2 regions of the Rhizobium sp. 10N414 genome follow, and region 2 is predicted to be linked to the other one. Evidence: predicted binding sites of a transcription regulator. Region 2 holds the regulator's gene; the other holds the start of a gene.
The links. The regulator PhoB, encoded in region 2, activates phosphate uptake and scavenging genes when phosphate is short. The targets are predictions, from matches to a motif close to TGTCATNNANCTGTCAT.
Positions count from the first base shown of each region.

Region 1: a site for PhoB is predicted at 2,560-2,576, ahead of AC1DE4_RS05030 (LTA synthase family protein). Genes of this name have one in related genera too.

Region 1 covers NZ_JBFTIN010000003.1:1,145-5,354, forward strand. Annotated here, with positions in the region: gene AC1DE4_RS05025 (DUF1003 domain-containing protein) at 11-535, opposite strand; gene AC1DE4_RS05030 (LTA synthase family protein) at 617-2,545, opposite strand; gene AC1DE4_RS05035 (TolB family protein) at 2,762-3,595, shown strand; cobalamin riboswitch at 3,622-3,803, shown strand; gene bluB (5,6-dimethylbenzimidazole synthase) at 3,844-4,210, shown strand, end outside.
Region 2 covers NZ_JBFTIN010000001.1:141,083-145,292, forward strand. Annotated here, with positions in the region: gene AC1DE4_RS00740 (aspartate aminotransferase family protein) at 16-1,212, opposite strand; gene AC1DE4_RS00745 (GcrA family cell cycle regulator) at 1,641-2,174, shown strand; gene phoB (phosphate regulon transcriptional regulator PhoB) at 2,268-2,951, opposite strand; gene phoU (phosphate signaling complex protein PhoU) at 2,988-3,701, opposite strand; gene pstB (phosphate ABC transporter ATP-binding protein PstB) at 3,745-4,210, opposite strand, start outside.

The sequences.
Region 1 (4,210 bases), on a different contig from region 2:
GATCCTTCGATCAACTGGGCAGACGCTGGTTCAAACGCTCGATGTCTTCGCGCAATGCTGCAATTTCGGTGAGCACGCGCATGTCAATCTTCTGATGCAGGGATAGAACTTCCAGTTCTGCTTTGAGATTGACCTCATAGTCTTTTGCCGCCTCGAAACGATCGCGCTCCGCCTGGCGGTTTTGCGACATCATGATGATCGGAGCCTGGATCGCCGCCAGCATCGAAAGCACGAGATTGAGGAAAATGAACGGATAGGGATCGAAGGCGCGCGTCAGCAATACAATGGTGTTTACAACGCACCAGCAGACCAGGAAGAGCAGGAAAGCAATAATAAAGCTCCACGAGCCGCCAACACGCGCAATCGTATCTGCCAAGCGCTGGCCGGAGGAAGATTCGGCTTGAAGAGCGGCATTGATATCGGTCGAGATTATCTTCCGCTCGTGCGCCTTCGCGAGAACGCGCCTTTCGATCTCGCCGAGTTCGTCGGCCGGCTTGTCGAAGTGATGGTGGATGAGGTCCGATAGGTTATGCATGGCCGACTCCGAATGCTAGATCGCTCGGGCGCCAGTATTCCGTAGTGTTTTCAAATTGCAATGCGGGCTTGTGCCGCTTTTCTATGTGCCTTGCGCATAGAGCCAGGCATGCTGCGGGAAGAACCGCTCGAGCGTCTGAGCCTTGCCGAACATGATGTCATGCTGGAGGTATCGATAGTCCCGGACGAGGGGATCGAGGTTCTTCGGCTTCAGGACCCAATCGGGAGATGCCGTGTTGTCGCGGGCAATGAGCTGATATCGGTCGATGACGCTGTACTTCTTCTGCACGCGGCCGAGGAAGCCCGTGTAGTAGGGATGCTCGAAGCCGGCGAACTTCAGGAGGTGGTACGAAAGCAGTGACGGGCTGATGGTGCCGACATCCTTCTTGCTGCCCTTCTTGTTCGACCAGATGACGAGCGGGGTCTCGTGTTCCTGCTTCATGACGCTCACTGATGCCTTGCGGGTGGCAACCTGGTCCGGCATGTAGCCGGTCGCCATGTAGACATTGCCGAGCGGGGGCAGGTGGTCGCCCCACAGCACGATGATCGTTTCGCGGTCGCGCTTTTCTGCCCAATCCATCAGCATCTTGAGGCTGTCGTCGGCTTCCTTGACACCCTGCGTATAGGTGCCAAGGGTGGCGCGGTCGGCATCGTTCAGGTTGCCCTTGATGTCGATAGTGTTGTGGGCGTAACGGTTCGGTTCGTAGGGGCCATGTCCCTGCAAGGTGACACCAAAGAAGAAGAACGGGCGATCCATGCCGTCAGCCTCGTTCATGATCTCCTTCATAAGCGACTCGTCCGAAGCGAAGATGCCTCGCTTTTCCATGGGAGGCAGGGTTTCTTCGGAGCGGAACTGCTCGAAGCCGAAGTCCTTGTAAACCTCGTTGCGATTCCAGAACCAGCCGCTGAACGGATGAAGCGACCGCGCCGCGTAACCTTCGCCACGGAAGAACGTGGCGAGCGAGGGAACATCACGACGGATGTATTGCTGGTAGGGAATGCTGCCGTATGGCAGGAAGGCGTTGGAGAAACCTGTCAGCGCCTCGAATTCGACATTGGCGGTCATGCCGCCAAACTCCGGCGAGAAGACATAGCCGGACTGCTCTGCACGGATCGTCGGCATAGGATCTGGCGACAGGCTCAGCGTCTTCAGGCGGGTCGGATCCCAGAATGACTCGCTCATCAGCATGATCACGTCGGGCTTTTCGCGTGGCCCGCTGAGGTAGCCGTAGTTGCGGCCGGGGATGGCGTCGAGCGCCTCTGTACCGAAGCCGACAGGCGCTGCCACGTCTGCCATCGGAATGTTGAAGATGAAGGCGAGGATGAAGCCGTTGCTGCGGTAGTTTTCCTTCTGGTCCCACATCATCGGAACCACCTGCAGGCGGTCACGGATGAAGGAATATTGGGAATAGTCCATCAAGGACCCGAAAGCCGCGATAACGGGCAGGCCGACGCTAAGCCGGCGGACGCGAGAGGCCCTTGGGAGCTTTGGGAAGTTGCGCCAGGCGAAGCGCCAGAGGAAGACAATCGCGGTAACGGACAAGACGATGCCGACAAGCATCGCAACGGCCGTCCAGGGGCGGTCGCGCACCATCACAGGGAGCAGTTCCATGATCTGCCGCCCGAAAAGGACGTCCGATGGATAAAGCGGGTCCGAAAGGTAGTGCTGCTTCTGGTTGGATACGATGGCGGGGACGATCACAAGCGGAAGAACGATCAGCGCCGAAATGAACCGCCGGCCCAGGACTGCATCGAGCGACAGCATCAGGACAGTCAACATCACAACCGTCGTCATCCCCGGACGCACAGGCGATGTCAGGAATTCGCGGACGTCGGCCAACCCATCGCGGGCAATGATCTCGACAGTGGCGGTGGCAAGGAGCGCAAGCAGGGCACAAAAAGCAACGCTGAGTGCGGTGCGTAGGGCGGGCGACCGAGCGCTTCCCCCGAAATCGGTGGAAAGCGACGCAAAACGCGCTGCCGCTGCAGACCTCATTACCAACGCGATCAACTGGAAAACTCCGACGTCATAAAAGCTTCGTCGAACTGTCACATCTTTGTCATGAATGCTAGATGAACCGTTAGGTTTCCTGCATTTGTGATCGGTGGATAAACGCCCATCACGCAGGAACTACCTCCAGAGCAGATTCTCGGTCAGGCGCATTTGCTTGTGCTGAGTGGCGAGCCGTCGTAGGTCTGGCGGATTCGATGCTTAGGAGGATTCAGATTGCGCAGTTCCGTTGAGATCTACAGCATCAGGACAGGCGAGGCGCGCGTCGTCTGGCAAACCACGCAACTCGTTGAGGCGCCGAACTTTTCGCCGGATGGGACCTATCTGCTGTTGAACGGCGACGGACTCCTCTACCGTCTCGCACTTGATGGTTCGAGCAAGGTCGGCAAGGTCGATACCGGCTTTGCGACGACCTGCAACAACGACCACGGCATTTCGCCCGATGGCCGCCAGATCGTCATCTCCGACAAAACCGAGTTCGGGAAGTCGACGATTTATGTGCTGCCGGCCGAAGGTGGTACGCCGCGGCTGGTGACGCAAAATCGGCCATCCTATTGGCACGGCTGGTCGCCCGACGGGAAGCAACTCGCCTATTGTGGCATCCGCAACGATTTGTTCGATATCTACACGATCTCCGTTGACGGCGGCGAAGAAAAGCGGCTGACCCACGGCGAGGGACGCAATGACGGGCCGGACTATTCCGCCGACGGTCAATGGATCTACTTCAATTCTAGCCGCACCGGCCTCATGCAAATCTGGCGAATCCATCCCGATGGGACCGGTCTCGAGCAGGTCACCAGTGACAACTATGGGAACTGGTTTGCCCATCCGTCGCCCAACAACGACAAGGTTCTGATCCTTTCTTACGATCCTGATGTGTTCGACCATCCACGCGATCTCGATGTTCGCCTGCGGCTGATGGACATGGACGGCGGAAACCTGACGATGCTCTTCGATCTCTTCGGCGGGCAGGGAACGATCAACGTGCCCAACTGGTCGCCGTCAGGTGATGAGTTCGCCTATGTGCGCTACTTTCCCGTCTCGGATTAAGGGATTGCGTCGGCCAGGGTTTATGGGCATAGACGCGTCCGTCGGGTGCCCGCCGCGGGCGGGAGAATCGGGAATTCGGTGAAAGACCGAAACGTGCCCAACGCTGTAAGGCTGACGGCTGCCGCAAAGAGCCACTGGTCCAGTACCGGGAAGGCGCGGCAGTCGGATGACGCCAAGTCAGAAGACCGGCCCGACACCATAGACTGACCCGCGTGGACGGCGGGCGGTTGTGTTGTTGGGGATTGACGATGCGACCAGACCATTCAGGCTCCCTGTCGGGAGCCGCAGCCTTTTCGACCGAGGAACGCGACGCCGTCTACAGGGCGATTTCGACGCGACGCGACGTGCGTTCCGAGTTTCTCCCGGATGCCATTCCGGACGACGTCGTCAAAAGGCTTCTGACGGCCGCGCATCACGCGCCGTCCGTTGGGTTCATGCAGCCCTGGAATTTTATCCTGGTGCGCGATGACAAGGTGAAGGAGGCCGCGTGGCAGGCCTTCAATCGCGCCAACCGCGAGGCCGGCGAGATGTTTGAAGGCGGGCGGCAACAGCTCTATCGCTCGCTGAAGCTTGAGGGCATCCGAACCGCACCGCTCAGCATCTGCGTGACCTGCG
Region 2 (4,210 bases):
GACAGGCACTACTCATTAAGCCGTCTTCTTGACCTTCGCAGCGCGCACGCTTTCGGCGGCGCGTTCGAGGCGGGCAAGGCCCTCGCGGGCTTCGTCAGCAGTGACGACCAGAGGCGGCAGAAGACGAATGACATTGTCGCCAGCGGGTACGCCGAGCAGATGGGCGTCACGGATCGCCTGCAGCAGTTCGGAGGACGGCACGGCGGCCTTGACGCCGAGCAGCAGCCCCTCGCCCTTGATATCCTCGATGATATCAGGATAGCGATCCTTGAGCGAGGCCAGCCCTTGGCGGAATACCAGCGAGACGTCACGCACCTGCTGCAGGAAGCCCTCCGCGAGGATCACGTCGAGCACGGCACTGCCAACTGCCATGGCGAGCGGATTGCCGCCATAAGTGGAGCCATGCGTGCCGGCCTTCATGCCGGAAGCGGCCTCTGCCGTGGCAAGGCAGGCTCCGAGCGGGAAGCCGCCGCCGATGCCCTTGGCAACCGCCATGATATCGGGGGTAGCGCCTGACCACTCATGCGCAAAGAGCTTGCCCGTGCGGCCCATGCCGGTCTGCACTTCATCGAAAATCAGCAGCAGACCATGCTCGTCGCAGATCGCGCGAAGTGCCTTCAGGAACTCGTTCGTCGCCGGGCGGACGCCGCCTTCCCCCTGAATAGGTTCGATGAGGATCGCGGCCGTTTCATTTGTGATGGCGCTGCGGACTGCATCGAGATCACCGAACGGCACCTGATCGAAGCCAGGCGCCTTGGGACCGAAGCCTTCGAGGTATTTCTCCTGGCCACCGGCGGCAATCGTCGCCAGCGTACGGCCATGGAAGGCGCCTTCAAAGGTGATAATATGGAACCGCTCGGGATGGCCCTTGGAAAACTGATAGCGGCGCGCGGTCTTGATCGCGCATTCCAAGGCTTCCGCGCCGGAGTTCGTGAAGAACACCTTATCGGCGAAGGTCGCATCGGTCAGCCGCTTTGCCAGTGTTTCCTGACCCGGGATCTCATAGATGTTGGACAGATGCCAGACCTTGTCGGCCTGCTCCTTCAGCGCGCCAACCACATGCGGATGGCTGTGGCCAACGGAGGTGACGGCAACGCCCGCGCCGAAATCAAGATATCGCTCGCCCGTTTCGCTGATCAGCCACACGCCTTCTCCTCGCTCGAACCGCAGCGGGGCACGAGAGTAGGTGTCGTAAAGCGCGGCTTCAGCCATGGCGCGATCTCCTATCAGCAATCATCAGCAGCCGGACTCCGGCTAAGGAAAGCAGGTCCGGAAAATTAAAAATGCCGCCTTTCGGCGGCGAGCAGCACTATTTACTTTTCGCACTGCAATGTCAACAAAACTGAGGTTTCGCTGCATGCGTCAAGCAGCCATCCCGAGGCGCTCGACCTATCAACAACTATGTTGCATAAATGACTCTCACGCCCAGCAAGTTGGGGAAAACTTGAAAATCGATTCCCCGAGATTCAACCGACTCTTGTCACGGAGTCGGCCTCACACTAGGTTAAAACTCAATTACTAGGCTGCATGCGGCGGAACTAGTCACCAAAATTTGAGTAAGCGTTTCTTGCCTCGGATACGTCCGTGGCAACGGTGAAGGATTCTGCCTACACCAACGCTAATAAGGCGGAGACAGGGGCATGAACTGGACAGACGAGCGCGTTGAAAAACTGAAGAAGCTGTGGTCCGAAGGCCTGAGCGCCAGCCAGATCGCAGCACAACTTGGCGGTGTAAGTCGTAACGCCGTCATTGGTAAAGTCCATCGTTTGAGTCTGCCCGGCCGTGCCAAGGCCGGCGGTTCGACGACCACCGTCAGAACCCCCAAGCGCACGACTTCGGCGCCCCGCGCCACGAACTACGCCTCGCGGATCACCACACGCACCGTTACCCGCCAACAGGGCGCGACGATGCTCAAGGAAGAGATCGAAATCGATACGGTGGAGGAAGTCCGCTTCCGTCCGGCCGCAAATGTAATCGTTCCGATTTCTCGCCGCCTTGGCCTCACCGAGCTCACCGAGCGCACCTGCAAGTGGCCGGTCGGCGATCCGCTCAATGACGACTTCCACTTCTGCGGTTGCGAGTCCCCGGACTCTTCCCCGTATTGCACGTATCATCAGCGCATGGCCTACCAGCCGGTCAACGAGCGCCGCAAGGCCGCTAACCGGGTCGCCTGACCCGGAAGCCGGATAAGGAATAAAGAAAACGGGCCCTCGCGGGCCCGTTTTTCGTTGTAAGGGAAAGACCTCTCAGGCTCTCGCCTGAAAGGATCAGGCTTCCATCGAATAGCCGGCACCGCGCACGGTGCGGATGACGTCCTGCATGTTGGGCAAGTTCAAAGCCTTGCGCAGGCGGCCGACATGGACGTCAACAGTACGCTCGTCGACATAGATGTCGTGACCCCAGACGCCGTCGAGCAACTGCGAGCGCGAGAAGACGCGGCCGGGCGATGCCATCAAGAACTCGAGAAGGCGGAATTCGGTCGGGCCGAGGCGGACTTCGCGGCTCTTGCGGTGAACGCGGTGCGTCTCGCGATCCAGCTCGATATCGCCGCACTTCAGCAGCGTCGAGAGCACCTCGGGCTTGGCACGACGCAGCATCGCCTTGACGCGAGCGACAAGCTCCGGCGTCGAGAACGGCTTGACGACGTAATCGTCAGCACCGGTCGAGAGGCCGCGAACCCGTTCGCTTTCCTCGCCACGGGCGGTCAGCATGATGATCGGCAGGCGCTCGGTTTCCGGCCGCATGCGCAGGCGGCGGCAGAGCTCGATGCCAGACACGCCCGGCAACATCCAATCGAGGATGAGAAGGTCCGGCGTGCGTTCCTGAAGCCGGATCTCGGCCTCGTCGCCGCGCAGGATGGTATCGACCTCAAAGCCTTCGGCCTCAAGGTTATAGCGGAGAAGCACGCTCAGCGCTTCTTCGTCTTCAACGACAGCTACTTTAGGGATCATTCGTTTCGGTCTCCTGGGGGCGCGGTCGCGGAATGACTATTCAGTGACTGCGCCGACGGTGTTGGCGGTATCGTCCTTCGGACGTTCGCCTTCCGGCTGGGCACCGGTGGCCATGTAGTAGATCGTTTCGGCAATGTTGGTGGCGTGGTCGCCGATGCGCTCGATGTTCTTGGCGCAGAACAGAAGATGCGTGCAGCTGGTGATGTTGCGCGGATCTTCCATCATGTAGGTGAGCATTTCACGGAACAGCGAGGTGTACATCGCGTCGATTTCCTCGTCGCGCTCACGGACCGATTTTGCTTTGTCGGCAGCACGGCTCGTGTAGACGTCGAGGACTTCCTTGAGTTGGACGAGGGCGAGCTCGGACAGGTGCTCGAGGCCGCGGGCGAGCTTGCGCGGCACGCCGGCGCTCTGTACGGCAATGACGCGCTTGGCAGTGTTCTTGCCCAGGTCGCCGACGCGCTCCAGGTCTGCCGCGATGCGGATGGAGCCCATGATCTCGCGAAGATCGGCCGCCATGGGCTGGCGGCGGGCGATCGTGACGATCGCCTTGTCGCCGATCTCGCGCTCCGCGTGGTCGAGGATCACATCGTCCGAGATGACCTTCTGGGCAAGAGCCGTATCGCCGTTTACGAGCGCGCGTACGGCATCCGAGACCATCTGCTCGGCCAAGCCGCCCATTTCCGAGATACGGCGGGACAGGAACTTCAAATCATCGTCGTAGGCAGAAAAGATATGTGTCGATGCCATAGGGCTCATCCTTGAATATCGTAAGTGCTACCGAGACGGCCGATCAACCGAAGCGGCCCATGATGTAGTCCTGGGTGCGCGGATCGTCCGGGTTGGTGAACATCTTGTCGGTGTCATTCTCCTCGACGAGGTTGCCAAGGTGGAACATGGCTGTGCGCTGCGAAACACGGGCGGCCTGCTGCATCGAGTGCGTCACGATGACAATCGTGTAGTTCTCGCGGAGCTCGTGGATGAGCTCCTCGACCTTGGCCGTTGCAATCGGATCGAGTGCCGAGCATGGCTCGTCCATCAGGATGACTTCGGGGCTGACGGCGACGGCGCGGGCGATGCAGAGGCGCTGCTGCTGACCACCGGAAAGACCGGTGCCAGCTTCGTGAACGCGATCCTTCACCTCATTCCAGAGGCCGGCGCGCTGCAGGCTGTGTTCGACGATCTGGTCCATGTCGGCCTTCGACTTGGCGAGCCCATGGATACGCGGACCGTAGGCGACGTTTTCGTAGATCGTCTTC